Streptantibioticus cattleyicolor NRRL 8057 = DSM 46488: one gene and its partner. The protein of the gene in region 1 interacts with the protein of each later gene in a pairwise test. Links are inferred from orthologs where the notes say so. Each region holds a gene or a part of one and is shown in the gene's direction. Other genes may lie near its edges.

Region 1 (15,304 bases):
GGCGGCCGACAAGCTCGCGCACGACATCATCGCCTACGACGTCAGCGACGTGCTGTCGATCACCGACGCCTTCCTGCTCGCCTCGGCGCCCAACGACCGGCAGGTCAAGGCGATCGTGGACGAGGTCGAGGAACGCCTGCTCAAGGAGTTGGGCGCCAAGCCGGTGCGCCGCGAGGGCGAGCGCGACGGCCGCTGGGTGCTGCTCGACTACGTCGACATCGTGGTGCACGTCCAGCACTCCGAGGAGCGGGTCTTCTACGCCCTGGAGCGGCTGTGGAAGGACTGCCCGGAGATCGGGCTGCCCGAGGACGCCCTGGCCACCCGCGGCAAGGGCGCCGAGTACGCGGCCCGGCAGGCCGCCGAGGCGGACGGGGGCCCGAGCTGAACGCGTCCGGTGACCTTGCCGGGCCGCGCCCCGACGGGGGGCGCGGCCGGCGCATCGTGTTGTGGCGGCACGGCCAGACCGCCTGGAACCTGGAGCGCCGCTTCCAGGGCACCACGGACATCCCGCTGACCGCGACCGGGGTGGCCCAGGCCCGCCGCGCGGCCCGGCTGCTCGCGGCGCTGAGGCCGGACGCGATCATCGCCTCCGACCTCAGCCGCGCCGCCCGTACCGCCGCCGAGCTGAGCGCCCTCACCGGCCTGGAGGCCACCTGCTACGAGGATCTGCGGGAGACCTACGCCGGGGTGTGGCAGGGGCTGACCCACGAGGAGATCCTGGAGCGCCACCGCGAGCAGTACCTGGCGTGGAAGCGCGGGGAGCCGGTGCGGCGCGGCGGCGGCGAGCTGGAGACCGAGGTCGCCGACCGGGCGGCCCCGGTGGTGCTGCGCGCCGCCGACAAGCTGCCGGACGGCGGCACGCTGGTGGTGGTCAGCCACGGCGGTGCCATCCGCACCACCATCGGCCGGCTGACCGGGCTGCCGCCGGCGCACTGGGAGGCGCTGGGCGGGCTGTCGAACTGCTGCTGGTCGGTGCTGGGCGAGGGCGCCCGCGGCTGGCGGCTGCTGGAGCACAACGCCGGCACGCTGCCCGCACCGGTGCTCGGCGAGGACGACTGACGGCCGGCCCGACCGCGATTTCGCGTTCGGGCAGGTCACCCGCTAAGCTCTTACTCGTTCGCAGCGAGAACCGCCGGGAACACCAGGGGCTATAGCTCAGTTGGTAGAGCGCTTGCATGGCATGCAAGAGGTCAAGGGTTCAATTCCCTTTAGCTCCACAGTCCGGGAAGATCCCGTCCCCTCAGGGGGACGGGATCTTCTCTTTGCGTTCCTTGCGGGCCAGCGCCTCCGACAGGGTGACGCGGTGGTGCGGGCAGTGCGTGATCAGCGGGTCGGACAGGGCCCGCAGCCGCGCCAGGCCCTGCCGGCTCTCCTCGTCGGCCGGGGCGTAGACCACGATCCGGTGCTCGGGCAGGCCGTCGATGGACAACGAGGTCGTCACCATCCGCAGCTCGCCCACCGAGGCGGTGCGCACCAGCTTGATCTGCGACCCGGGCGGGGCCACGTCACCACTGGCCCACATCTGCGCGAACGAGGCGCTGGCCCGGGTCAGCCGGGCGACGAACGTCTCCCAGGCCGGCTCGCCCACGTGCCGCCCGTAGGCCGCCCGCAGCTGAGCCACCATGCGCGGCAGCTCCTCGTGCGGGTTGAGCAGCGCCGCGCAGCACTCGGGCATGGTGAACAGCCGCCACAGCACGTTGCGTTCGGGCCGGTCGGACAGGTGGGTGCCGGGCCACACGTCCAGGTACGCGGTGTTGCACGCGCGGATGTCGTAGCGGGCGTTGTAGACCACGGCGGGCAGCGGGTCGAGGGCGTCCAGCACGGTCCGCACCTGCTCGGACAGGCCCTCCTCGTCGCGGACCGCCTCGGCCACGAACGGCACCCCGGCCAGCCGGTACAGGTGCTCCTGCTCGGTCGCGTCCAGCCGCAGCACCCGGCCCACCGCGTCCAGCACCTGGACGCTGGCGTTGATCGGCCGCCCCTGCTCCAGCCACGTGTACCAGGTGACCCCGACCCCGGCGAGCTGGGCGACCTCCTCGCGGCGCAGTCCGGGGGTGCGGCGGCGCAGCCCCGGGGCGAGGCCGACGTCCTGCGGGGTGACGCGGGCCCGGCGGCTGCGCAGGAAGGCGGCGAGTTCGGTACGGCGCACCGCCCGCGCGTCGGTCGTCCGTCCCTCGGCCGTGGTCCCTCGCGTCGCCCCCATGGTGCGCCATCGTGCCGTGCCGCACGGCGGGCTGCCAGGTGCTGCTGGTACCAGCATCGGCGGGCTCTCACCACGGGTACCGGGCGCCCCGGACCGTGGAGGCCATGAACCCCACCACCCTCACCCGTGCCCCCTCCGCCGGCTCCGGTACGCGTCCGGCGGCCGGGCGCCGGGCCACCCCGCCCCGTCCGGGGTGGCTGCTGGCGATCGTGCTGACCGGGCAGTTCATGGCGCTGCTCGACGCGTTCATCGTCAACGTGGCCGCCCCCACCATCCGCTCCGACCTGCACGCCTCCGGCGCCGGGCTGCAACTGGTGGTGGCCGGCTACACCATCGCCTACGCGGTGCTGCTGATCACCGGGGCCCGGCTCGGCGACCGGTTCGGCCACCGCGCGGCGTTCCTGGGCGGCCTCGCGGTCTTCACCGGCGCCTCGCTGGCGTGCGGACTGGCCGCCGGCACCGGGCAGTTGATCGCCTTCCGGCTGGTGCAGGGGGCCGGCTCGGCGCTGATGCTGCCGCAGGTGCTCAGCCTGATCCAGCGCACCTACCAGGGGGCGCGGCGGGCCCGGGCGCTCAGCGCGTTCTCCGCGGTGATCGCCTCCGGCGCGGTGGTCGGCCAGGTGGCCGGCGGACTGCTGGTCGACGCCGACCTGTTCGGCACCGGCTGGCGCCCGGTCTTCCTGGTCAACGTGCCGATCGGGGTGGCGCTGCTGGCCGCCGGCCCCCGGCTGATCCCCCGGGACCGGCGCGGACGCGACCGGGCGCCGCGTCCGCTGGACGTCCCCGGGCTGCTCACCCTGGGGGCAGCGGTGACCACGCTGACGGTGCCGCTGGTGCTGGGGCGGGAGTACGGCTGGCCGGCCTGGACGTGGGGGTCGCTGGCGGTGAGCGCGGTCTGCTTCGGGGCGTTCGCGGTGGCCGAGACGCGGCTGGCCCGGCGGGGCGGGGCGCCGCTGATCTCCGGCCGGGTGCTGCGGGCGCCGGGGATGCCGGTGGCGGTGGCCCGGATCGGGCTGACCATGGCGGCCAACGCGGCGTTCCTGCTCACCTTCGCGCTCCACTTCCAGGGCGGGCTGGGGTACCGTCCGGCGCACGCGGGGCTGCTCTTCGCCCCGACCGCGGTGGCCTTCGGCGCCTTCAGCCTCAACTGGGGCCGTCTGCCGGGGCGTTGGCATCCGTGGCTGGCCCCGGCGGGCGCGCTGGCGGCGGCCGTGGCGTGTCTGCTGAGCGGGTTCGCGCTGCGCGGCGGTGGCGGGGGAGGCCCGCTGCTCCATGGTGCGCTGGTGCTGCTGGGGCTGGGCATGGGCGGCGCGTACAGCCCGACGCTCACCCGGGCACTGGCCACCGTGCGTACCGAGGACGCGGCCGACGCCAGCGGGCTGCTGGTCACCGTCACCCAGCTCGGCCAGCTCATCGGCGTCGCCACGTTCGGCTCGCTCTACCTGGAGCTGGCCCCCGGCACCGGGACGCACGGCGCCGCGGCCGGGTCGGCGCACGCGCTGGCGGTCACCACGGTGGCGCTGGCGGTGGTGCTGGCCGCGGTGGCGGCGGCTGGGACGGGACGGCGCCGCAGGTGAGCGGAACGGCTCACCGCCGCGGCGTGGTGCGCAGCGCCGCCGTGGTCCGGACGGCGGCGACGGCCAGGAAGGCCAGGCCCAGCAGCGGATAGAGCGCGGAGCAGGCCATCTGGCCGGGGTTCTGGTGGAGTTCGGGGCGGAACGGCCCGGTGTGCGGCACCGCCCACAGCAGGAACGAGCAGAACAGCACGGCCGTCACCGCGGCCCCCGCCGCCCACCGCCGGTCACCGAGCCGTACCGCCTCACCGGCGAGCACGATCACCATCGGCACGCACCACACCCAGTGGTGCGACCACGACACCGGGCTGACCAGCAGCGCGGTCACCGCGCAGGAGCACGCCGCCCAGGCCCGTCCGGCGGGCAGCCGCCGCCCGGCCAGCGCGGCGCCGACCGCCACCGCCAGCCCGGCCGCCCCGACCACGGCCGCCGTGACCGCCCACACCGTGCCCGGGTCGCCGGTGTGCAGCAGTCGGGCGACCACGCCGCGCAGCGACTGGTTGGCGGTCTCCTCGGCGTGGCCGGCCCGGTCGGCGGCGAAGAGCGTGCCGCTCCAGAAGCGCCGCGAGTCCCGGGGGAGCGCCAGCGCGGCCAGCGCCACGGTGGCCGCGAAGGCGAGCGCCGCCACGGCCGCGCGGCGCAGCGCCGGGTTCCACACCGGCCGCCCCCCGCGCAGCCGCCGTACCCCCAGCACCACCCCGGTCAGCGCCAGGAGGACCGCGAAGAGCGCCGGGGTGAGCTTGATCCCGGCGGCCACGCCGATGCCCACCCCGGCCCAGCGGTGGCCGGACCGGCGGGTCAGGTCCCACAGCACCAGGGCGGCGAGCAGCAGGTTAATCTGGCCGTACCGCAACGTGGTCCACACCGGCTCGCACCACACGGCGGCGGCGGCCGTCCAGCAGACCGCGGCGGCGCGCGGCATCCGGCGCGGCAGGCCGGCCAGCCGCAGCGACAGGTGGACCACGGCGACCAGCAGCCCGAGGTTGGCGGCGGTGGCCAGCGCCCGTACCGCACCCTCGCCGAACCAGGTCAGCGGCACGAACAGCAGCGCGGCGAACGGCGGATAGGTGGCCGGCAGGTTGGCCTCGGTGGCCACCATGGCGTACAGCTCGCCGCCGGTGCGCACCGTCCACCCCTCGGCGCGGTAGACCCGCAGGTCGATCATGGAGACGTGGAGCAGGACCTGGGCGGCCCAGCAGACGGCGAACGAGATCAGGCAGACCGCCAGGGCCACCGCGGTGGGCCGCCGTGCCATCAGCCCCGCCAGGGGTCGGCGGCGGTCATGGGCGGGCGGCTCGCTCACGGCGGTCACGGAGTGGGCTCCTGGGGTCGGCGGACCGGGCGCGGACGGCACCGTGGGCCCGGGGATCACTGACGGCACGGAAGGCCGACAGTACCCGGCCGCCCCGCCCGGCAGCAGGGCCGCCGCCGCCCGGTGATCTCCCGCGGCCGGCGGTCACCGGCCGATTTGGCGAACCACCCCCCTGGCCGTGTAATGTTTGGGACGTCGCCGGGGGAACCCGGCGGAGCGGAACAAGGGGCTATAGCTCAGTTGGTAGAGCGCTTGCATGGCATGCAAGAGGTCAAGGGTTCAATTCCCTTTAGCTCCACAGTGAACGGGCCATCCGAGAGGGTGGCCCGTTTTGTGTTGTATGTCGCAGCACGTTGGTTGCCGCGGCGCGTTGTACGGCGCGGTGCGTTGACCGTCGCGGCGTGTCACGCGTCACGGTCGCGCCTTCGCGCCGCTCTTGCCGTCGATTCGGCCAACTCCCCGCGCTTTACGTGCACTTGACCATTTCTTGAAGTAATCATGTCCCTGACGTGAGCAGATCAGGGCCAGAGTTTCGCTTTGTGGTGCGCGGCTCACCGTTATCCGGTGATCGCGCTCCGCATCATGCGACATTTCGTATCGCTGGGGGTTCCATGAAGCTTGACCGTCACAGAACTCGCGCCGGGCTGGCGGCGGCGGCGACCTTGCCGCTGGTGGCCGGTGCTCTGGCGCTGGGCATACCTTCGGCCCAGGCCGCCCCGCACGACCGGCTGGTGCTGACCACCACCAAGCCGCTGTGGGCAACGCCCCGGGCCGACCACGGTTCCGCCGCCGCCTCGACCACCGTCCACGCCCGGGTCTACCTGGCCGGCCGCGACGCCAAGGGCCTCGCCGCCTACGCCCAGGCCGTCTCCGACCCGAAGTCCCCGCTGTACGGCAAGTACCTGACCGCCAAGCAGGCCCAGGCCCGCTTCGGTGCCACGCCGCAGCAGATCGCCGACGTCACCCGCTGGCTGAAGTCCGCCGGCCTCACCGTGACCGCGACCACCCAGCACTACGTGGCCGTCAGCGGCGACAAGGCCGCCGTCCAGCGCGCCTTCGGCACCGACCTGCACAACTACACCAAGGACGGCCGCGTCTACCACGCGCCGGCCAAGGCGGCCTCCGTGCCCGCCTCGGTGGCCGACGCCGTGCTCACCGTCTCCGGCCTGGACAACGCGCCCAAGCTGGCCCGCCACGACAACACCACCGACGCCGCCACCTCGGCCGCCCGGCCGTCCGGCGCCACCCCCGGCGACACGCTGCCGCCGCCCGAGGCCGTCTTCAAGAACGCCGGTCCGTTCTCCACGTACTACGGCTCGAAGACCAACAGCAGCCTGCCCTCCTCCTACGGCGTCAAGGCCCCCTACGCGGTGCACGGCTACACCGGCAAGCAGCTGCGCGCCGCCTACGGCGCCGGCAAGTGGACCGGCAAGGGCGTCACCATCGCCATCACCGACGCCTACGCCTCGCCCTACATAGCCAAGGACGCGGCCGAGTACGCCAAGCGCAACGGCGACGCCCCCTACAGGCCGGGGCAGTTCGGCCAGGTCCTCCCCGGCGCCTACAACAGCATCGACTCCTGCAAGGCGGCCGGCTGGTACGGCGAGGAGACCCTCGACGTCGAGGCGGTGCACGCGGTGGCCCCGGCCGCCCGCATCACCTACGTCGGCGCCGCCTCCTGCGGTGACTCCGACCTGATGGACGCGCTCACCAAGGTCGTCGACAACCGGCTCGCCGACATCGTCTCCAACTCCTGGGGCGACGTCGAGGCCAACGAGACCCCCGACGTGGCCACCGCCTACGACCACATCTTCCAGCAGGGCGCGGTCGAGGGCATCGGCTTCTACTTCTCCTCCGGCGACAACGGTGACGAGGTCGCCAACACCGGCACCAAGCAGGTGGACACCCCCGCCAACTCCGCGTGGGTCACCGCGGTCGGCGGCACCTCGCTCGCCGTCGGCAAGGGGAACAAGTACCTGTGGGAGACCGGCTGGGGCACCTACAAGGCGACCCTGTCCAAGGACGGCCAGAGCTGGGACAACTTCCCCGGCGCCTACACCTCCGGCGCGGGCGGCGGCACCAGCAGGACCGTCGACCAGCCGTTCTACCAGCGCGGTGTCGTCCCTGACGCGCTCAGCAAGCAGGACGGCCCGGCGCCCAAGCGCGTCGTCCCGGACATCGCGGCCATCGCCGACCCGAACACCGGCTTCCTGGTCGGCCAGTCGCAGACCTTCCCGGACAAGTCGGTCAAGTACAGCGAGTACCGCATCGGCGGCACCTCGCTGGCCGCTCCGGTGATCTCCGCCATCCAGGCCCTCGCCCAGCAGGCCCGCGGCGGCGTGCCGATCGGCTTCGCCAACCCCGGCATCTACGACCGGTACGGCACCGCCGCCTACCACGACGTCACCGACCACCCGCTCGGCCAGGGCCAGGGCCTCGGCGTGATCCGGATGGACTACGCCAACGGCATCGACGCCTCCGGCGGCCTGCTGACCTCGCTGCGCAGCCTGGGCAAGGACAGCTCGCTGAACGCCACCGTCGGCTACGACAACGTCACCGGCGTCGGCACCCCGGCGGCCGGCTACGTCAACAGCTACGTGCCGCGCCGTCACTGACGGTACCCACCGGGTGGCACACCCGGCGCGAGGGCCCGTACCGGGATGTCCGGTGCGGGCCCTTCCCGCCCTGGGGTACCCTGACCCCATGCGTGCCGTGCGCCTTCTGCTTAGCAGGCCGCACTGACCTTCCGAACATGTCAGTGCGGCGTCCCCTCCTGTGCGAGGGGATTTTTCGTTATCCGGGGAGGCAGGCCGGGCGTACGCCTGTCATGACATCGATGGAGCTTCGAGGGACATGAGCGAGACCACCCCTGCCGCCGAGGCGGCAGCGCCGCACCGCTACACCGCCGCCATGGCCGCACAGATCGAGGCCCGCTGGCAGGACCTCTGGGAGCGGGAGGGCACCTTCCAGGCCCCCAACCCCGGCGGCGGTGACCTCGGCGGGCCGGCAGAGGTCGTCGAGCGCCCCAAGAAGTTCTTCATGGACATGTTCCCGTACCCCTCCGGTGCCGGGCTCCACGTCGGCCACCCGCTGGGCTACATCGCCACCGATGTCTACGCCCGCTACCACCGGATGACCGGCCACAACGTGCTGCACACCCTGGGCTTCGACGCCTTCGGCCTGCCCGCCGAGCAGTACGCCGTGCAGACCGGCACCCACCCCCGGATCACCACCGAGGCCAACATCACCACCATGCGCCGCCAGTTGCGCCGCCTGGGCCTCGGTCACGACCAGCGCCGTTCCTTCGCCACCATCGACCCGGCGTACTACCGCTGGACCCAGTGGATCTTCCTCCAGATCTTCAACTCCTGGTACGACCCCCAGGCGAAGAAGGCCCGCCCCATCGACGAGCTGGTCGAGCAGTTCGCCTCCGGCGCCCGCCCCACCCCGGACGGCCGGCCCTGGGACGAGCTGACCGCCGTCGAACGCGCCGACGTCCTGGGCGAGTACCGGCTGGCCTACGCCTCCGAGTCGCCGGTCAACTGGTGCCCGGGGCTCGGCACCGTCCTGGCCAACGAGGAGGTCACCGCCGACGGCCGCTCCGAACGCGGCAACTTCCCGGTCTTCAAGGCCAAGCTGCGCCAGTGGATGATGCGCATCACCGCCTACGCCGACCGGCTGCTGGAAGACCTGGACGTGCTGGACTGGCCGGAGGCCATCAAGCTCCAGCAGCGCAACTGGATCGGCCGCTCCGAGGGCGCGCGCATCGACTTCCCGGTCCACCTCCAGGGCGACGGCGACGCCACCATCACCGTCTTCTCCACCCGCCAGGACACCCTGTTCGGCGCCACCTACATGGTGCTCGCCCCCGAGCACGAGCTGGTCGACGGCATCGTCCCGGCCGTCTGGCCGGAGGGCACCCACGAGGTGTGGACCGGCGGCCACGCCACCCCCGCCGAGGCGGTCGCCGCATACCGCAAGCAGGCCGCGGCCAAGTCGGACGTGGAGCGGCAGGCCGACGCCAAGGAGAAGACCGGCGTCTTCACCGGCGCCTACGCGGTCAACCCGGTCAACGGCGAGAAGGTCCCGGTCTTCATCGCCGACTACGTGCTGATGGGGTACGGCACCGGCGCCATCATGGCGGTCCCCGCCCACGACTCCCGCGACTTCGCCTTCGCCCGCGCCTTCGAACTGCCGATGCGCTGCGTGGTCGAGCCCTCCGACGGCCGCGGCCAGGACCCGGCGCGGTGGGACGACTCCTTCGACTCCTACGACGCCCGGATCGTCAACTCCTCCGGCGCCGAGATCTCCCTGGACGGGCTGACCGTCCCGGAGGCCAAGGCACGGATGACCCAGTGGCTCACCGAGCGCGGCATCGGCGAGGGCACCGTCAACTACCGGCTGCGCGACTGGCTCTTCAGCCGCCAGCGGTACTGGGGCGAGCCCTTCCCCATCGTCTACGACGAGCAGGGCGTCGCCCACGCGCTGCCCGACTCCATGCTCCCGGTCGAACTGCCCGAGGTGGACGACTACCGCCCGCGCACCTTCGACCCGGACGACGCCGACACCTCGCCGGAGACCCCGCTCTCCCGCAACGAGGACTGGGTCGACGTCGTCCTCGACCTCGGCGACGGTCCCAAGCGCTACCGCCGCGAGACCAACACCATGCCCAACTGGGCCGGTTCGTGCTGGTACGAGCTGCGCTACCTGGACCCCGACAACCCGGACCGGCTGGTCGACCCGCAGGTCGAGTCCTACTGGATGGGCCCGCGCGAGGGGCAGCCCTCCGGCGGCGTCGACCTGTACGTCGGCGGCTCCGAGCACGCGGTGCTCCACCTGCTGTACGCCCGGTTCTGGCACAAGGTCCTCCACGACCTGGGCCACGTCTCGTCCTACGAGCCCTACCAGCGGCTGTTCAACCAGGGCATGATCACCGCCTACGTCTACCGGGACAGCCGCGGCTTCCCGGTGCCGGCCGCCGAGGTCGAGGAGCGCGAGGACGGCTTCTACCACCAGGGCGAGAAGGTCCGGCGCGAGCACGGCAAGATGGGCAAGTCCCTGAAGAACGCCGTCACCCCGGACGAGATCTGCGCCGAGTACGGCGCCGACACGCTGCGGCTGTACGAGATGGCGATGGGCCCGCTGGACGTCTCCCGCCCCTGGGACACCCGCGCCGTCGTCGGCTCCTACCGCTTCCTTCAGCGGCTGTGGCGCAACGTCGTGGACGAGGCCACCGGCGAGGCCACCGTCGTCGACCAGGAGCCGGACGAGGAGACGCTGCGGGCGCTGCACAAGGCGATCGACGGCATCCGCACCGACATGGCGGCGCTGCGGTTCAACACCGCGATCGCCAAGGCCACCGAGCTCAACAACCACCTCACCAAGCTGCCCCGGGTGCCGCGTACGGTCGCCGAGACCATGGTGCTGCTGGTCGCCCCGCTCGCCCCGCACATCGCCGAGGAGCTGTGGCGCCGCCTGGGCCACGAGTCCTCGCTGGCCTACGCCGACTACCCGGTGGCCGACCCGGCCTACGTGGTGGACGAGACGGTCACCTGCGTCGTGCAGATCAAGGGCAAGGTACGGGCCCGGCTGGAGGTGCCGCCAGCCATCACCGAGGCCGAGCTGGAGAAGCTGGCGCTGGCCGACGCCACGGTGGTCGCCGCGCTCGGCGGCGCGGAGATCCGCAAGGTGATCGTGCGGGCGCCGAAGCTGGTCAACATCGTCCCGGCGTGAGCCGGAACGACACGGCCCGACAGGGTCTGACACGGGCTGACAAGGTCTGACGCCGTCTTACGGGCGGGACGAGGGTTCGCGGGAACCTTCGTCCCGCCCGCCGTCGTTTACCGTGGAGGAGGGCCGAGTGCTTCGCCGTGGGCGGTTCCGCCGCCGTGACTGACCGACGTGTCGAGGAGTGCCGATGGAAGCCGTCGCCGGTGTGATCGCCCTCGTCTTCCTGCTGCTGGTGGCGGCCGGCACGGTGGCCGCGGTCAGGACGGTCCGCGCGGTGCGCCGCGGGGTGGAACGCACCGGGGCGCAGGCCCGCCGCATGGTCGAGGAGACCACGCTGCGCGCCCGGCGGGCCCAGCCCGGCGCGGCCGGTGAGGTCGCCGCGCTCCGCCTGAGGCTGCGCACCTCGGTGGTCGCCACCCGGGAGGCGCTGGAATCCGGCGCCTCGGCCGACCCGTCCCTGAAGGAAGCCCTCGGCCTGCTGGAACGCCTGCGCCACCACGCCCACGCCCTCGACGACGAACTGCGGACGCTGGAACGCGAGCCCGACCGTGCCCGGCTCGCCGCCCGCCTCCCCGAACTGCGCGAACGCACCTCCCGGCTCACCCATTCGGCCGATTCGCTGCGCTGGGCCGCCCAGGACCGGGCCCGCCGCCACGCCGACGACGACCTCACCGCCCTCGGCCGCCAGATCGAGGTGGAGGCCGCCGCCCTGCGGCACTGGCTCCCGGCGGAACCGGAGGACCGGGCGCGGCTCGACCGGACGTGAGCCCGGCATGGGTGACGTCCGGGGCCCGGGGTGTGCGGCGTGCGCGGACCGGGCCGGACGACGTGCGGGTCCGGCCCGGGCGTCGTGCGAGGTCCGGCGCGGGTGATCGGACCAGCCGGCCACTGTCGGGCTCCGCTTGCGGCCGGTAATCTCCCGCTCATGTCCGCCCATGTCGCCATCGTCACCGATTCCACGGCCTACCTGCCGAACGAGACGCTGACCCGCCACCACATCACGGCTGTTCCGCTTACCGTCGTGCTCGGTGACCAGGCGCTGGAGGAGGGCACCGAGATCTCGGCGCGTTCGGTCGCCGTCGCGTTGCAACGCCGACGACCGGTGACGACGTCCCGGCCGAGTCCGGAGGAGTTCGCCGCCGCCTACCGCGCGGCGGCCGACGCCGGGGCCACCGGCATCGTCTCCCTGCACCTTTCCGCCGAGATCTCCGGCACCTACGACGCCGCCAGGCTGGCCGCCGGGTCGGCGCCGGTGCCGGTACGGGTGGTGGACACCGGCATGGTCGCCATGGCGCTCGGCTTCCCGGTGCTGGCCGCCGCGGAGGCCGCCGAGACCGGCGGCACGGTGGACGAGGCGGTGGCCGCCGCCGAGAAGCGGGCCGCCGCCACCTCCGCCTACTTCTACGTGGACACCCTCGACTACCTGCGGCGCGGCGGCCGGATCGGCGCCGCCCAGGCCCTCCTCGGCTCCGCCCTCGCGGTCAAGCCGATCCTCCAACTCGCCGACGGACGCATCGGGTTGCTGGAGAAGGTACGCACCGCCTCCAAGGCCGTCGCCCGACTGGAGGAGATCGTGGTGGAACGGGCCGGCCACGCCGACGTCGACATCGCCGTCCACCACCTCGCCGCCCCCGAACGCGCCGAGGCCCTCGCCGAACGCCTCCGCCACCACGTGCCCGGCCTCGTCGACCTCCACGTCAGCGAAGTCGGCGCCGTCATCGGCGCCCACACCGGCCCCGGCCTCCTCGGCGCCGTCGTCTCCCCGCGCTGACCCCGTCCGCCGGCACGTTCCCCGGCAAGGGTGACGAAGTTGTCCACAACTCGCCGGTAATCCACGGAATTTGGCGCACCCGAGCGACATCGCCCGATCCGCCCTACCGTCGGGCCATGGTCACCCGATTCACACCACCCACCGCCCCGCCGCCCCCTCCGCCGACGAACGAACGCGCCCGAGCGCTCCTCACCCGCGCCGCCGGACACCCGGCGGAACCGGGGCCGGGGTGGTCGGAGGGCGTTGCCAGGGCGCCCGCCGCCAAGGCCGCGCCGTGGTCCGCGTCGACGCCCGGGGCGAAGCCCCCGCCAGAGGGCGGGCCGGCTTCGGAACCGGCGTCCGGACCGGGAAGGGAGCCGGTGACCGGAGCGCCGCCGGACTTCCGGCCGGGACCCTCGCGGGCGTCCGCACCGAGGCTTTCGGGCGGTGCCGGGGCCGCGTCGCCCCGGGGCCTTCCGGCGTGGCGGGTCGCGCTCACCGAACGCCTTCCGGTGTGGGTGCGGTTGAGGTGCGGGATGGAGCCGCGCACGGTGGTGGCGTTGGCGGGGGTGCTGGTGGTGGTCGTCGCCTTCGCCGTGCACCACTTCTGGGCGGGCCGTCCGCGTACGGTGCAGGTCCCGGCCGTGGTGCGGGGCGGGGCGCCCGTGGTGGCGCGGGCGGCCGGGGCGTCCGAGGGGACGGCGGCCCGGGCCACGGCCACGGTGGTGGTCGACGTCGCGGGACGGGTACGCCGGCCCGGGGTGGCCAGACTGCCCGCCGGATCCCGGGTGGTGGACGCCCTCAAGGCCGCGGGCGGCGCGGTGCCCGGTACGGACACCGGCGCGCTCAACCTCGCCCGCCTCCTCGTCGACGGCGAGCAGATCCGGGTCGGCGGCCCCGCCCCGCCCGACGCGCCCCCGGACCCGGCCGTCGGCCCCGCCGGTCCCTCCGCCGCCACCGGTTCCGTGCCCGGAGCCGGTCCCGTCAGCCTCAGCACCGCCACCCTCGAACAACTCGACGCCCTCCCCGGCGTCGGCCCCGTCCTCGCCCGCCACATCCTCGACTACCGCACCCAGCACGGCCCGTTCACCTCCGTCACGCAGCTCCGCCGGATCCCCGGCGTGGGCGACCGCCGCTACAAGACGCTCGAACCCCTGGTGCGGCCATGACCACCGGGACCTCGCCGGAGGAGACCACGGGCCCGGCGGATCTGCGGCTGGTGCCGCCGGCCTGCGCCGCGTGGGGCGCCGCCGCCGTGACCCTCGGCGTGCCGGGGCGGTGGACGGCGGCCGTGGCGGCCGGCGCGCTGGCGGTGGCGCTCGCGGTGTGGGTACGGCTGCGCGGCCGGGGCGGTGACGGGCGGTCGGGCGTCGCCGGGGTGGCCGTGGCCACGGCACTGTGCGCCTGCGCGGCGGCCTGCTCCGCGGGGCTGGCCGCAACGGCGCTCCACCGAGGCCCGATCCCCCGGCTCGCCGCCCGCGGGGCCGAGGCCACCGTGGACGTGACGCTCACCGGGGACCCGCACCGGACCTCGGCTCGTCCGCCCGACGCCATGCCCGCGCCGCCGGTCGTCGTCGCCCGGGCGGAGGCCGTGCGGGTGGCCGCGGACGGCGTCACGACGACCGTGCGCACCCCAGTGCTGCTGATCGCCGAGCCGGGCGGCTCCGGCCGGTCCGGGGGATCCGGCGAGCGGTCGCCGCCCGGCGGGGCCGACGCGTGGCTGCGGCTGCTGCCCTCCACCACGCTGCGGCTGACCGCGCGCCTCGACCGGTCCGACCGCCCCGGTGACGACATCGCCGCGCTCGCGGTGGTCCACGGGGCGCCCCGGGTGATCGCCGGGCCGTCGCGGCTGCACCGGGTGGCCGGTTCGCTGCGGGCCGGGCTGCGGGCGGCGACCGCCCAACTAGCGCCGGACGTAAGGGCGTTGCTGCCCGGGCTGGTGGTCGGCGACACCTCCGGCGTCCCGCCGGATCTGCGGGCGGCCTTCGACGCGACCGACCTGTCGCACCTGCTGGCGGTCTCCGGCGCCAACCTCACGCTGGTGCTGGCGTTGTTCATCGGTCCGCCCGCGCTGGCGACCCGGGCCGAACGGCGCGGGCTGGCGGCCCGGTCGGGGCTGTCGCTGCGGCGGACGGCGGTGCTGGGCGCGGTGCTGACCGCCGGGTTCGTGGTGTTGTGCCGGCCGGAGCCCAGCGTGCTGCGGGCCGCGGTGTGCGGGCTGATCACGCTGGCCGCGATCGGCACCGGCCGGCGCCGTTCGCTGCTGCCGGCGCTCGCCGCCACCGTGCTGGTGCTCGTGCTCGCCGACCCGTGGCTGGCGCGGTCGTTCGGCTTCGCGCTGTCGGTGCTGGCGACGGGGGCGCTGCTGACGCTGGCCCCGCGCTGGGCGGAGGGGCTGCGACGGCACGGGGTGCCGCCCCGGGCGGCCGAGGCGCTGGGCGCGGCAGCGGCGGCCCAGGCGTGCTGCGCGCCGGTGATCGCGGTGCTGGCCGCGCACGTCAGCCTGGTCGCCGTGCCGTGCAACCTGCTGGCCGAGGTCGCGGTGGCGCCGGCCACGGTCGCCGGGTTCGCGGCGCTGGCGGTGGCGCCGGTGTCGTTGCCGGCCGCCAAGGCGCTGGCGTGGCTGGCCGGTTGGCCGGTGCGGTGGGTGGCCTGGGTGGCCCGGACCGGGGCGGATCTGCCGGGGGCGCGGCTGGGGTGGCCCGGGGGCTGGCGGGGCGGGTTGCTGTTGGCGG
Region 2 (14,800 bases), 2.9 Mb from region 1 along the record:
GGAGTTGATCGGCGACCAGGTGGGAGCCGTGGTCACCCTCGGCCTGTCCGAAGCCGCCGCCGTCGCCGAGATCGAACTCCAGAACCGCCTGCTCAACGGCATCCTCCAGCGTTTCGAGGCCGAGGTCGTCGGCTCCCTGGTCAACCGGCTCATCGGTCCGCTGAAGGAACAGGTCGACCGGGCCGTGGAGAAACTCCTCCTGGAAGAGACCGCCCACCTGGCCGTCGGCGGCCCGCCACCCACGCTCAAGCTCGACACCAACGCCATGCGCGCCCACGCCGGGACCATCGGCAAACAGGCCGAGGCCAACCTGACCGGCGGCCGGGCCTTCGGCGCCAAGATGCAGGCACTGACGTTCACCACGGGGGGCTGAGCGCGCACGTGAGCGACATCGTCAACAAGCTCGTCAAGCCCACCGTCGAATTCCTCGACCACCTCGCCCGCAAGGTCCCCCAAGCCCTCGGCAAGGGCCACCACCGCATCGCCCAGCACATCCACAAAGCCGCCGACCACTTCGACAAGGTCGAAGCCGACCTCGCCGCCAAGGCCAAGTCCCACCACCCGCACGAGGCCCACCCCCACATCCCGGAAGCCACCGCCGGAGCCGGCGCGGCAGCGGCGGCGGGAGCGAAGGGCGCGGAGAAGCGCGCTGCGGAGAATGCCGGGCGAGGGATGCGTCCCCACGACGGCGCCAAGGAATCCGTCCCCGGCTCCGAGAAGACGTGCAAGAACGACCCGGTGGACGTCGCCACCGGCGACATGGTCATGGCCGCCGTGGACGTCGAGCTCCCGGGCGCGCTTCCGCTGGTCCTGGAACGCACCCACATCTCCTCCTACCGGCACGGACTGTGGTTCGGTCCCTCATGGATCTCCACCCTCGACCAGCGTCTCCAACTCGACGCCGACGGAGTGGTGTTCGCCACCGCCGACGGCATGCGACTGGAGTACCCGCCGCCGCGCGGTGACGCCCCCGTACTGCCGGTGCGCGGCCCGCGCCGACCCTTGAGCTGGGACGGCGCCCCCAACGCCCCGATGAGCGTCGCCGACCCCCGGACCGGCGAAGCCCTCGTCTTCGACCACCCCCGCCCCGCCCCCGACGTCATCGGCGGCGTCGTCCTGCGCCTGACCGCGATCGAGGACCGCAACGGCCGCCGCATCGACATCACCTACGCCGACGACGACACCCCCGCCCTCATCACCCACCACGGCGGCTACCGCATAGCCGTCGACCGCCACCCCGACCTGCCCCGCATCACCGCGTTACGCCTCCTCGACACCGACGGCCCAGGCACCGACACCACCCTCGTCCGCTACGGCTACGACACCTCCGGCGACCTCACCGAAGTCTTCAACTCCTCCGGCCTCCCCCTCCGCCTCACCTACGACGACGACCACCGCGTCACCAGCTGGACCGACCGCAACGGCACCACGTTCAACTACACCTACGACCCCTCCGGCCGCGTCATCCGCACCACCGGCACCGACGGCTTCCTCTCCGCCACCTTCACCTATGACGACACCACCCGCACCACCACCTTCACCAACTCCCTCGGCCACACCTCCACCTACCAGCACAACGACGCCTACCGCCTGATCCGCGAGACGGACCCGCTGGGCAATGTGACGGTGCGGGAGTGGGACGAGAGCAACCGGTTGTTGGTGGGCGTGACGGATCCGCTGGGGCGGACAACGAGGTTCCACTACGACGAGGCGGATAATCTCGCCCAGCTCGTCCACCCTGACGGCTCCGAGATAGCGATCGAATACAACGAGCTTTGTCTTCCTACCCGCGTCACTGGGGAGATGGGGCAGGTCTGGCGGCACACCTACGACGAGCGGGGCAACCGACTGCTGACGATCGATCCGGCTGGCGCTCGCTCGGAGTTCGCCTATGACGAGGCAGGTGCCCCGGTGGCGGTGACCGACGCGCTCGGTGCGGAGCACCGGGTGACGAACAACCCCGCCGGGTTGCCTATCGCGATCACCGACCCATCGGGCCACACCACCCGATGCGTCCGGGACGTCTTTGGACGCATTACCTCGGTCGTCGATCCCCTTGGCGGCGAGACTCGGCAGGTATGGTCCGCCGACGGCAAGCCTGTGGAGCACACTCTCCCGGATGGCTCTGCCGAGCTGTGGGAGTGGGACGCCGAAGGCAACCTGGTCTCCCACACCGAGGCCGGGGGCGGTGTCACCTTGTTCGAGATCACACACTTCGACCTGGTCTCGGCGCGCACGGGGCCGGACGGGGCACGGATCGAGTTCGGATACGACACCGAATTGCGGCTCACGAGTGTGACGGACGCGCGCGGGCTCACATGGACCTACGACTACGATCCGGCTGGCCGCTTGACCGGTGAAAGGGATTTCAACGGTTCGACGACCCACTACGCCTACGACGCCGCGGGACAACTCACGGCACGCACCAACTCACTCGCACAGACCGTGCATTACGCATACGACTTGCTCGGAAACGTCACATACCAACACGGACCGCATGGTGCGGCGCGGTTCACCTATGACAGAAGCGGCCTGCTGGTGCGAGCGACCAATGAGGACGCGGATCTGGAACTCGTCCGCGATCCGTTGGGCCGGGTACTGGCCGAAGTCTGCAACGGTCGAAAGCTTGCCAGCACGTACGACCGACTCGGCCGTCGAGTGGAGCGGCGTACCCCGACCGGTGTGGTCAGCCACTGGGTGTGGGACGCGGGCGGGCACCCCGTCTCATTCACCTCGGCCGGCCATCATGTCGCGTTCGTCCATGACGGCGTTGGCCGAGAGGTCGAGCGTGTCTTCGGCCAAGAGATCCGACTCCGCCAGACATGGAACGAGATGCAGCAACTCACGGCCCAGATCCTCACTCGCCCAGCGCAACCAGCCGACCGCGAGGCGCGTGACGGTGGCCAGCGTCGGCAGACGCTCCGCCACCGTGCTTTCTCGTACCGTCCGGGTGGCCATCTCACCTTGATCGACGACCACGTCGGTGGAGAGCGCCGCTTCACCCTCGATTCCCTCAGTCGGGTCACAGAGGTGACAGGGACCAACTGGTCCGAGAGATATGCCTACGATGCGGCCGGCGATGTTGCGCATGCCAGTACCCCGGTGCGCCATGACTCCGACGGCGACCGTGTCAGCAGCCGTGGCCTGCTGCGAAGAGCGGGACGTGTCCGCTATGAATACGACGCGCAAGGCCGCGTGGTGCTAAGGCAGAAGACGCGGTTGTCGAGAAAGCCTGACACCTGGCGCTACGTGTGGGACGCGGACGACCAGCTCACCGAGGTCACGACTCCGGACGGTCGGGTCTGGCGATACCTGTACGACCCCATGGGCCGTCGGGTGGCCAAGCAGCAAGTGGCCGCTGACGGCGAGAGCCTCCAGGAGGAGACGCGCTTCACCTGGGACGGAACCGACCTCGTCGAACAGACCACCTGGACGGACTCGGGCGCCGAGGTGGTCACCCTCACCTGGGAACGCGACGGCGTACGTCCGCTCGCACAGACGGAGCGCAGAAGCCTGGCAGAGATTCCTGACCATGTCGTCGATGAACGCTTCTTCGCGATCGTCACAGATCTGGCCGGCACACCGACTGAATTGGTCTCCGAGTTCGGGGACGTGGCCTGGCAGCGCGATGCCACTCTTTGGGGCACCCCCGTCGACTCACAGGCATACGCCGCGGATACTCCGCTGCGGTTCCCCGGCCAGTACTTCGACCCGGAAACACAGCTGCACTACAACTGCTTCCGGTACTACGATCCATCCACCGCCCTCTACACCAGTCCTGATCCGCTGGGCCTGACGGCAGGGCCGAATCACCGTGCCTATGTGCCCAATCCCCTCGAGTGGATCGACTATTTAGGTCTGGCTTCGTGCACGGCCAACGCGGACAGGCTCCGAAAGAACATGGCTCGGGAAGGGCGAGTGGTAGGCCCCGGTCAGGCAGCCGCTCACATCGTGCCCTCGAACGGCAGAAACTTCCGACAGTGGCGATGGGGCAAGAAGAGCAGCGACCTTCTCGACAGGTACGGGATCGACATCAACGATCCAGCCAACGGCATTCCCTTGGGGCACCCGAAGCCTCACAACTTCACGCACCGAGGGCCCTTCCTCCAACGCCTCAACGCCCGGCTGGTCCGGGTCGTGGAACAAGGCCAGGCGGACGGTCTCGGCGCACGGGCCATCCGGACACGGCTCCGTCAGGAGTTGCGTAGTATCGGGCGGCAGATCGAGCATGAACTCGCGACCGGCCGACCCGGGCCGAGCGCTTACTGGACGGCGTGATGTCTGACATTCCATCCGCGGCCTTCGCGGTGTACCGGCTGCTCCCTAGCCTGTCGCCGAGCCGGGGCGACTACCGGACCTTGCTGCTCAGCGGCTCGCTCAGGAAAATCATTCGCTGGCAGCGCTCCGGCTCCCCGGAGGACCGCCCCACCGACGTCTCCGCCGAGTGGGACGGGGATCCTCGATGTCGGCCGACGGAGTTCCCTTCCCCTGATCCGGGCGCGCCTGTCGTCAGCCGTCGCATCGCCGACCTGCTCGGTGAGGAACTGTTGGCCGCGGGGAGTCTGCTGCCTTTGCGCATCGATGGCCGGGAGACGGACGACTGGCTTCTCTACCTCGTCGAGAGGGTGGTCGACTGCATCGACCCACGCAGGTCCTCGAAGCCGACCAGGAGCGGTGAGATCAAGAAGGCCGTCTTCCGGGCGGACGTGGTTCCTGTCGAGCTTCCTGCGTTCAGGGTTCCGCACGCCCCCGGGATGGTCTATTGGAACGGCTGGGCGGTACAAAGACTGGTCGAACTGCTGGGGGATGACCTGGAAGCGCGCCTGATCTGGTCGGTGGACCCGAGCCTCACCCCCCATCCGAACCCATGGGGTATCTGACATGGGTTCCGTCGGTGCAGAGACGCTCGCACGTCTGACCGCCATGATCCCCCCGGGCGTGACACCACGGCCCAAGCATTGGGCGACCGTGGAAGTCCGCCTGGGCACGCCGTTGCCGCGGGATTACAAGGAGCTGATCGACACGTACGGTGGTGGCCAGTTCGACTTCCACATCTCACTCCTGGAGCCCGACCCGCAGAACGGACTTTACGACCTGCTGGAAGACAACGACGGGCTCGTGATCAGCTTGAAGGGCTCTGGTCGGTCGGACTGGAGAAGCCGGAGGAACTTCGGGAGCACGGCAGCCGCGTCATCGCCTGGGCCACCACCGACAACGGGGGGAACCTGTACTGGCTGGTACGTCCGGGCCAGGACCCCGTCGACTGGACGGTGATGGTGAACGAGGGGCGCGGTCCCTTCTGGGAGCACTTCCGGATGACGTGCACCGAGTTCCTCGTCTCCGTTCTCTCCGGAGACGTGGAATCGGAGATCCTGGACTACGTGCTGCCCTCCGCCGAGCACACGTTCCTCCCCAGCGGTGTGTCGGAGTAAGCCGCTCTTCAACGGTGCCGATGATGCCGGTATGAACCGGTGGGCGGCTCGCCGGCCGATGAACGGCCGCCGGTGGGAGCGCTACCGTACCCCCATGAACATCTGCGTCTTCCTCTCCGCCGCCGATCTTCCCGAGCGTTACACCACTCCCGCGCGTGAGTTCGCCGAGCTCGTCGGGAAGGGCGGGCATACGTTGGTGTGGGGTGGGTCGGACGTGGGGTTGATGAAGGTGGTGGCGGACGGGGTGCAGAAGAACGGGGGGCGGTTGGTCGGGGTGTCGGTGGAGTTCTTGCAGGACAAGGCGCGGGGGAACGCCGACGAGATGATCGTGGCGGCCGACCTGGCGGAGCGGAAGGCTCAGTTGCTGGCCCGGTCGGACGCTGTGGTGATCATGGTGGGGGGAACCGGGACGCTGGACGAGGCGACGGAGATCCTGGAGTTGAAGAAGCACGGGCTGCACGACAAGCCGGTGGTGCTGCTCAACTCGGCGGGGTTCTACGACGGGCTCAAGGAGCAGTTCCGGCGGATGGAGGACGAGGGGTTCCTGCCGGTGCCCCTGACGGAGTTGGTCTTCTTCGCCGAGGAGCCGGTCGGCGCGCTGGCGTACCTGGAGGAGTCGGCCGGCGTCCAGTAGCCGGCGGGCGGGCCCCTGCGCACGTCAGGGCGGTCCCGGTGCGACGATGGCGGCCATGACCACACATCTGATCACCGGTGCCGGTTCCGGCATCGGCGCCGCCGTCACCCAGCGCCTCGCCGACCGCGGGGACGACCTGTGGCTGCTGGCCCGGGACGCCGGACGGGCCAAGGAGCTGGCCGAGCGCCACCCCGGCGCCCGTACCCTCGTCGGCGACCTGGCCGAGCCGGAACGGCTCTCCTGGGCCTTCGGCCACCAGGAACTGCCCGACCGGCTCGACTCGCTGCTGCACATCGCCGGCGTCGTCGACCTCGGCACGGTCGGCGAGCTGACCCCGAAGGTCTGGCAGCGCACCCTCGCCGCCAACCTCCTCGCCCCGGCCGAGCTGACCCGGCTGCTCCTGCCCCAACTGCGGCTCGCCCGGGGCCACGTGCTCTTCGTCAACTCCGGCGCCGGGCTCACCGCGCACGCCGAGTGGGGCGCGTACGCGGCCAGCAAGCACGGCCTGAAGGCGCTCGCCGACGCGCTGCGCCAGGAGGAGCACGGCAACGGGGTGCGGGTCACCAGCGTCTACCCGGGGCGCACCGCCACCCCCATGCAGGCCAAGGTCCACCAGCAGGAGGGGAAGGACTACCGGGCCGAGCGGTGGATCGACCCCGAGTCGGTGGCCACCGTGATCCTCACCGCGCTCGACCTGCCGCGGGACGCCGAGGTCAACGACGTCACGGTGCGTCCGGGCCACTGACCGCGCATTACGCTGCCACCGTGAGCAGCGAGGCGAATGACGTGAGCACGCAGAAGACGACGTACCGACCGGCCGCCGGGACGGCGACCGGGGTGGGTTCCCTGCCCGGGGAGGACGCCCGGGAGGCCGCCAGGGTCGCGGTGGGGGAGGTTCCGGCGCTGCCGTTCCTGCCCGAGCTGCCCGCCCGCGGACCCGGCGCCGACATGATCGGCCGCACCCTGGGGATGCTGGTCGAGCTGTACGCGCGCGTGGAGCCCAGCGGCTGGCGCTTCGGCGACCGTCCCGGACGCGACACCCGGCGGGCCCGTTCCTACCTCGGCGAGGACCTCGACGCGCTGGAGGAGTTCACGCAAGGGTACGCGGGGCCGCTGAAGATCCAGGCGGTCGGGCCGTGGACGCTGGCCGCCGGGGTGGAGCTGCGCGGCGGCGAGGCGGCCCTCGGCGACCCCGGCGCCTGCCGCGACCTGACCGCCTCGCTCGCCGAGGGGCTGCGGGCGCACGTGGCCGAGGTACGCCGCCGGGTGCCCGGCGCCGAGGTCCTCCTCCAGCTCGACGAACCCTCGCTCACCGCCGTACTGCGCGGCAACGTCCGCACCGCCAGCGGCTACCGCACCCACCGCGCGGTGGACCGGCAGGTCGCCGAGGGCGCGCTGCGCCAGGTGATCGAGGCGGTCGGGGTGCCGGTGACCGTCCACTCCTGCGCCCCGGACGTGCCCTTCGCGTTCCTGCGCCGGGCCGGCGCGACGGGGATCTCGTTCGATTTCAGCCTCCTCACCGAGCGTGACTGGGACGCCGTCGGGGAATCCGTCGAGGCGGGCACGGTGCTCTTCGCCGGGGTCGTCCCGGGGACGGCGCCGGACGCCGCGGGCGGCACCGCCGCATTGTCAGACCCTGCGGGTAGCGTCAGTGGTGTCCGGTCACTCTGGCGTGGTCTGGGGCTCTCACCGGGGGCTTTGTCGCAGTCCGTGGTGGTCGCCCCGGCCTGCGGGCTGGCGGGGGCCACCCCCGGCTACGCCCGCGCGGCGCTCGCGCACTGCGTCAAGGCCGCCCGGACACTGGTCGACGACCCTGAGTAACCGGGCCTGGACAACGGAGGACGAACGGTGGACATCCCTGCCGAAGCGCGCGAACGCCACGCACTGCTGGCCGAACAGGTGGAGGAGCACCGCTTCCGGTACTACGTGAAGGACGCGCCGGTCATCAGCGACGCCGACTTCGACACGCTGCTCAGGTCGCTGGAGGCGCTGGAGGAGGAGTACCCGCAGCTGCGCACCCCGGACTCGCCCACCCAGAAGGTCGCCGGGTCCTACGAGACGGAGTTCACCTCCGTCCAGCACCGGGAGCGGATGCTCTCCCTGGACAACGCCTTCGCCCCCGAGGAGCTGGACGCCTGGGCCGAGCGGATCGCCGCCGACCTCGGCGGCGTCCCGTACCACTTCCTGTGCGAGCTGAAGGTGGACGGCCTCGCGGTCAACCTCACCTACGAGCACGGCCGGCTCACCCGGGCCGCCACCCGCGGCGACGGCCGCACCGGCGAGGACATCACCCCCAACGTCCGCACCATCGCCGAGATCCCGGACCGGCTCACCGGCGACCGGGTGCCCGAGCTGGTCGAGGTGCGCGGCGAGGTCTACTTCCCGATGGCCCGGTTCGAGGAGCTCAACGCGCGGCTGGTGGAGGCCGGGGAGAAGCCGTTCGCCAACCCCCGCAACGCCGCCGCCGGTTCACTGCGCCAGAAGGACCCCCGGGTCACCGCCTCCCGTCCGCTGCACATGGTGGTGCACGGCATCGGCGCCCGCCGCGGCTTCGACATCGACCGCCAGTCGCACGCCTACGAGCTGCTCCACGAGTGGGGGCTGCCGACCGCCGCCCACTTCAAGGTGGTCGACGGCATCGCCGCGGTCAAGGAGTACATCGCCTACTACGGCGACAACCGCCACTCGGTGGAGCACGAGATCGACGGCGTGGTGGTCAAGCTCGACGAGGTCCCGCTCCAGGGCCGGCTGGGCTCCACCTCCCGCGCCCCGCGCTGGGCCATCGCCTGGAAGTACCCGCCGGAGGAGGTCAACACCAAGCTGGTCGACATCCGGGTCGGCGTCGGCCGCACCGGCCGGGTCACCCCGTACGCCCAGGTGGAGCCGGTCACGGTGGCCGGTTCCGAGGTGGAGTTCGCCACCTTGCACAACCAGGACGTGGTCAAGGCCAAGGGCGTCCTCATCGGCGACACCGTGGTGCTGCGCAAGGCCGGTGACGTCATCCCGGAGATCCTCGGCCCCGTCGCCGACCTGCGGGACGGCAGCGAGCGCGAGTTCGTCATGCCCTCGGTCTGCCCCGAGTGCGGCACCGCGCTCCAGCCGATGAAGGAGGGCGACGTCGATCTGCGCTGCCCCAACGCCCGTGCCTGCCCGGCCCAGTTGCGGGAACGCATCTACTACCTGGCCGGCCGGCGCTGCCTGGACATCGAGAACTTCGGGTACGTGGCCGCCGCGGCGCTCACCCAGCCGCTGGAGCCGGCCGAGCCGCCGCTGCGCGACGAGGGCGACCTGTTCGACCTGACGGTGGAGCAGCTGCTGCCCATCAAGTCGTACGTCCTCGACCCCGACAGCGGGCTGCCCAAGCGGGATCCGGCCACCGGCGAGGAGAAGGTGGTCACCTTCTTCGCCAACGCCAAGGGCGAGCCGAAGAAGAACACCCTGGCCATGCTGGAGAACATCGCCGCCGCCCGGCAGCGCCCGCTGGCCCGCGTCATCACCGGGCTCTCCATCCGCCACGTCGGCCCGGTCGCCGCCGAGGCGCTGGCCCGCGAGTTCCGCGACCTGGACCGCATCGCCGCCGCCGACGAGGCCGAGCTGGCCGCGGTGGAAGGGGTCGGCCCCACCATCGCCGCCTCGGTCAAGCAGTGGTTCGCCGAGGAGTGGCACCGCGAGATCATCGAGAAGTGGCGGGCCGCCGGCGTCCGTTTCACCGAGGAGGGCTCCGACTCCGGCCCCCGTCCGCTGCAAGGGCTCACCGTCGTCGTCACCGGCACCCTCCAGGCATACACCCGGGATGGCGCGAAAGAAGCGCTGACCACAGCAGGTGCGAAGGTCACCGGATCGGTTTCGAAGAAGACCGACTTCGTGGTCGTCGGTGACAACCCCGGTTCCAAATACGACAAGGCGGTGCAGCTCAAGGTGCCCGTGCTCGACGAGGCCGGGTTCGACGTGCTGCTGACGCGCGGTGCGGACGCCGCACGGGAGGCCGCCGTCGACACCTCCGCCTGACCCGCCACAGGTCACCCGTTCGTCACATACCAGACGCATGGGGGACGCACGTTTCCATTCGGGCAACCACCGGGGATCAGTGCCCGTATTGCGGTTGTGCGGCCTACTGTTGAGGGGCGCTCCTGCCGGGCATCAGTCTTTCAGCCGGGCGTGGCTACCCATGGGCGCAGCACCCCCGGCTGTGAGAGGGACGGGCATGAAACCGACGGAGAACGCCGGACCGGCGCCGCGCCAGCGGTGGTCCGCCGTACCGCTGGTGCCCCCGGCGGTGCTGCGCGGAGCAGTGGTGACCGCCGCGGCACTGGCCTTTGCGATAGGCGTGGCGCACGCGACGGTGCTCGGGCACGCCCTTTTCCCGAGCGCCGCCCCGGGGTGGTCGCTGGCGGTGCTGACCGGCATCATCGTCGGCCACCTCGTCGCCCTGGGCCGCGACCGCTGGTGGGGCGGCACCGGATCGGGCGCCGCGCTCACCGTGGCGGTGCTGCTGCTGTACGGCTGGGTGCCGGCCGTGCTGGTCAGCCTGGCGGTGGTGGTGCTGGTCGGCGCCGCCCGCCGGCACCGGTGGCGACAGGCGCTGCTGCACGGCGCGGTGGACGTGCTCGGCATCGCCGCCGCCGCCGCGGTGCTGGCCGCCACCGGACACCATCCTTCCGTGGAGCACCCCTGGCGGCCGGAGAGCTGGACGCTGCCGGCGCTGCCCGCGGTGGTGGTCACCGCCATGTGCTACCTCGCGGCTACCCGCGCGCTGCTGTGGTATTCCCTGGCGCCGCGCACCGGCGGGCTGCCGTCCATGGCCCGCACCGCGTTACTCAGGCAGGCGCTGGTCGGTGTCGCCCTGCTGGGCATCTCCCCGCTGATCGTGGCGGTCGCCGACCGGATGCCGATGCTCCTGCCGCTGTTCTCGGTGCCGTTGATCGCCCTGGACTCCACGCTGTGGATCGCCCGGGCCCGCGCCGAGGAGCAACTGCGCGACCCGCTGACCGGCCTGCCGAACCGTCAGTGGCTGCTGGAACGCACCTGGTCCGCCCTGGACCAGGCGGAACGCAACGGGGAACGCGCCGCCCTCGTCCTGATCGACCTCGACCGCTTCCGCTCGGTCAACGACACCCTGGGCCATCTCGCCGGTGACCGGCTGCTCCTCCAGATCGCCGAACGGCTGCGGCTGGCCCTGCCCCGCGGCGCCGAGGCGGCCCGGCTCGGCGGCGACGAGTTCGCCGTGCTGCTCCCCGGCTGCGACTCGCCCACCCGGGCCCAGCGGGTGGCCCGCACCCTGGTGGCCGCCCTCGGCTCCCCGCTCAACCTCGACGGCCTCACCCTCGTCCTGGAGGCCAGCGCCGGCGTCGCCGTCTTCCCCGACCACGCCGTCGACGCCGAGGGGCTGCTGCGCCGCGCCGACGTGGCGATGTACGAGGCCAAACGGGGCCGCAGCGGCGTCGAGGTCTACGAGGCCACCCGGGACGGCAACACCCCCGACCGCCTCGGTCTCCTGGGCGACCTGCGCCGCGCCATCGACCACGGCGACGTCGAACTGCACTACCAGCCCAAGGTCGGCTTCGACGGCAGGGTCGCCGGGCTGGAGGCGCTGCTGCGCTGGGTCCACCCCGAGCGCGGCCGGGTCAGCCCCGAGGAGTTCATCGCCATCGCCGAGTCCTCCGGGCTGATGCCGCAGCTGACCGAGTACGTGCTGGAGACCGCGCTGGCCCAGGTGGCCCGCTGGCGCGCGATGGGCATCGAGGTGCCGGTGGCGGTCAACGTCTCGCCGCGCGACGTGCACACCCCCGGCTTCGCCGGGTCGGTCGCCGCCCGGCTGGCCCGGCACGGGGTGCCGCCGGCCGCGCTCCAGCTGGAGATCACCGAGCACGTCCTGCTGGAGGACCCGCAGCGGGCCGCCGACACCCTGGCGGGGCTGACCGGGCACGGGGTGAAGATGTCGCTGGACGACTTCGGCACCGGGTACTCCTCGCTGGTCCACCTGCGCCGGCTGCCGGTGAGCGAGCTGAAGATCGACCGCTCCTTCGTGGCCCGCCTCGTGGTGGACAGCGAGGACGCGGCGATCGTGCGCTGCACGGTGGACCTCGCCCACTCCCTCGGGCTGCTGGTGGTCGCCGAGGGCGTCGAGGACGACGAGACCTGGGAGCACCTGCGGGACCTGGGGTGCGACGCCATCCAGGGCTGGCTGGTGGCCGCCGCCATGCCGCCCGAGGAGGCCACCTCCTGGCTGCGCAGCCGGGCGGTGAGCGGCTGGCAGCGCGGTGAGCGCCCCGCCGCCGTACCCTCCGCCGCCGTACCCTCCGCCGCCGTCGCGCCCGCCCCCGTTCCCCCCGCGCCCGTCCCTCCCGTGCCCGCCACGCCGCTGCCGCCCGCCGCCGCCGTGCCGCTGCCGTCCGCGACCGAGTCCGCGTCACGCCACCCGGCCGCCGCCGAACCGCAGCCGCGTCCGGCCGGACCGGTGGCGGGCGGTGCCCAGGGACAGCCGGTGAAGCGGTCCGCGGGACCGGTGGCCAACCGTTCCTCCGGCCAGGTGGTGAACTGACGGCACCCGGGCGCCGGCCGGCCCGCCCCGCGGGGCCGCCGGTAACCGTTTCGCCCCGGGGAGGGCCGCCGCCATAGGATTGGCGCGAAAACTCACCACACTCACCCTTGAGGATCGCCGCATGCCTGGCATCACGCGCGAGGAGGTCGCCCACCTCGGCCGGCTGTCGCGTCTGGAGCTGAAGGACGAAGAGCTCGACCACTTCGCCGGACAGCTCGACGAGATCATCGGCGCGGTCGCCCGCGTCGCCGAGGTGGCCACCGAGGACGTCACCCCGACCTCCCACCCGCTGCCGCTCACCAATGTCATGCGCCCGGACGTGGTCCGTCCGTCGCTGACCCCGCAGCAGGCCCTGTCCGGTGCGCCGGCGCAGGAGCAGCAGCGCTTCAAGGTGCCGCAGATCCTGGGGGAGGACTGACCGACATGACGGATCTGACCAGGCTCACCGCCGCCGCCACCGCCGAGAGGATCGCCTCCGGCGAGGTCTCCGCGGTGCAGGTCGCCGAAGCCCATCTCGCCCGGATCGACGCGGTCGACGAGAAGGTGCACGCCTTCCTGCACGTCGACCGGGAGGGCGCGCTGGCGCAGGCCCGCGCGGTGGACGCCAAGCGCGCGGCCGGCGAGGAACTCGGCCCGCTGGCCGGCGTCCCGCTCGCCCTGAAGGACATCTTCACCACCGTGGGCGTGCCGACCACCGTCGGCTCGAAGATTCTCGAAGGGTGGATCCCGCCCTACGACGCCACGCTCACCCGCCGGCTGAAGGAAGCCGGCGTGGTCATCCTCGGCAAGACCAACATGGACGAGTTCGCCATGGGGTCCTCCACCGAGAACAGCGCCTACGGCCCCACCGGCAACCCGTGGGACCTCACCCGGATCCCCGGCGGCTCCGGCGGCGGTTCCTCGGCCGCGCTCGCCTCGTTCCAGGCGCCGCTGGCCATCGGCACCGACACCGGCGGCTCCATCCGCCAGCCGGCCGCCGTCACCGGCACCGTCGGCGTCAAGCCGACCTACGGCGCCGTCTCCCGGTACGGCATGGTCGCCTTCTCCTCGTCGCTGGACCAGGGCGGCCCGTGCGCCCGTACCGTGCTCGACACCGCGCTGCTGCACGAGGTGATCGCCGGCCACGACCCGCTCGACTCCACCTCCATCGACGCCCCCGTCCCGCCGGTGGTCGCCGCCGCCCGCGCCGGTGACGTCAAGGGCATGCGGATCGGCGTGGTCAAGGAGTTCGCCGGCGAGGGCTACCAGGCCGGCGTGATGCAGCGGTTCACCGAGTCGGTGGAGCTCCTGCGCGAACTGGGCGCCGAGATCGTCGAGGTCTCCTGCCCGTCCTTCGAGTACGCGCTCGCCGCCTACTACCTGATCGCGCCCAGCGAGTGCTCGTCCAACCTGGCCCGCTTCGACGGCCTGCGGTACGGCCTGCGGGCCGGCGACGACGGCACCCGGTCCGCCGAGGAGGTCACCGCGCTCACCCGCGAGGCCGGCTTCGGCCCCGAGGTCAAGCGCCGCGTCATCCTGGGCACCTACGCGCTCAGCTCCGGCTACTACGACGCGTACTACGGCTCGGCGCAGAAGGTCCGCACCCTGATCACCCAGGACTTCCAGCGGGCCTTCGGCGACGTGGACGTGCTGGTCTCGCCGACCACGCCGACCACCGCGTTCCCGATCGGGGAGCGGGCCGACGACCCGATGGCGATGTACCTCGCCGACCTGTGCACCATCCCGTCCAACCTGGCGGGCAACGCGGCGATGTCGCTGCCGTGCGGGCTCGCCCCCGAGGACGGCCTGCCGGTCGGCCTCCAGATCATCGCCCCGGCCATGGCCGACGACCGCCTCTACCGTGTCGGTGCGGCCGTGGAGGCCGCCTTCACCGCACGCTGGGGCCACCCGCTGCTTGAGGAGGCACCGACCCTATGAGTGGAAAGCTCCAGAAGGCCAAGAACTTCAAGAAGTCCAAGCCCGGCACCTACCTGTCGATCGGCACCACGCTCTTCGGCGCGGTCAGCGTGATCAAGCAGGCCCGCACCGCGCGCGGCGAGGCCGACACGCTCAAGCTGGTCGACGCACTGGTCAGCGGGGCCGCGATCGTCACCGGGGTGGCCCTGCTCGTCCGCGAGCTGCGCCGCTTCGACAGCGACGACGTGCTCGCCGGCTGACGGGTCAGAAAAGGAAGCAACGTGACTGTCACTGACG

The links.
Region 2: the proteins of leuS (region 1) and ligA interact in binary tests that used the Escherichia coli proteins (3 or more experiments, as listed by UniProt). The link is inferred for Streptantibioticus cattleyicolor NRRL 8057 = DSM 46488 from one-to-one orthologs.

Annotation. Positions count from the first base shown.
Region 1 is NC_017586.1:1,737,423-1,752,726, reverse strand. What follows is about bases 7,582-11,022. They hold leuS (leucine--tRNA ligase), read left to right. Parts: upstream 7,582-7,942; coding sequence 7,943-10,822; downstream 10,823-11,022. Other genes in these bases: SCATT_RS07505 (MerR family transcriptional regulator), read left to right, coding at 11,007-11,022; SCATT_RS07515 (S53 family peptidase), read left to right, coding at 7,582-7,704. In the rest of the region: rsfS (ribosome silencing factor), read left to right, coding at 1-385; SCATT_RS07545 (histidine phosphatase family protein), read left to right, coding at 442-1,059; SCATT_RS07535 (helix-turn-helix transcriptional regulator), read right to left, coding at 1,241-2,203; SCATT_RS07530 (MFS transporter), read left to right, coding at 2,308-3,780; SCATT_RS07525 (glycosyltransferase 87 family protein), read right to left, coding at 3,791-5,089; more of SCATT_RS07515, read left to right, coding at 5,701-7,581; more of SCATT_RS07505, read left to right, coding at 11,023-11,585; SCATT_RS07500 (DegV family protein), read left to right, coding at 11,745-12,590; SCATT_RS39375 (ComEA family DNA-binding protein), read left to right, coding at 13,106-13,738; SCATT_RS07490 (ComEC/Rec2 family competence protein), read left to right, coding at 13,735-15,304.
Region 2 is NC_017586.1:4,621,184-4,635,983, forward strand. Bases 7,558-10,494 are described here. They hold ligA (NAD-dependent DNA ligase LigA), read left to right. Parts: upstream 7,558-7,914; coding sequence 7,915-10,074; downstream 10,075-10,494. Other genes in these bases: SCATT_RS20405 (methionine synthase), read left to right, coding at 7,558-7,887; SCATT_RS20415 (putative bifunctional diguanylate cyclase/phosphodiesterase), read left to right, coding at 10,271-10,494. Also shown: SCATT_RS20375 (WXG100-like domain-containing protein), read left to right, coding at 1-373; SCATT_RS20380 (DUF6531 domain-containing protein), read left to right, coding at 382-4,278; SCATT_RS20385 (hypothetical protein), read left to right, coding at 4,278-4,880; SCATT_RS20395 (LOG family protein), read left to right, coding at 5,527-6,066; SCATT_RS20400 (SDR family oxidoreductase), read left to right, coding at 6,122-6,811; more of SCATT_RS20405, read left to right, coding at 6,832-7,557; more of SCATT_RS20415, read left to right, coding at 10,495-12,607; Asp-tRNA(Asn)/Glu-tRNA(Gln) amidotransferase subunit GatC, read left to right, coding at 12,729-13,025; Asp-tRNA(Asn)/Glu-tRNA(Gln) amidotransferase subunit GatA, read left to right, coding at 13,031-14,524; SCATT_RS20430 (hypothetical protein), read left to right, coding at 14,521-14,763; Asp-tRNA(Asn)/Glu-tRNA(Gln) amidotransferase subunit GatB, read left to right, coding at 14,785-14,800. UniProt on the Escherichia coli protein: DNA ligase that catalyzes the formation of phosphodiester linkages between 5'-phosphoryl and 3'-hydroxyl groups in double-stranded DNA using NAD as a coenzyme and as the energy source for the reaction.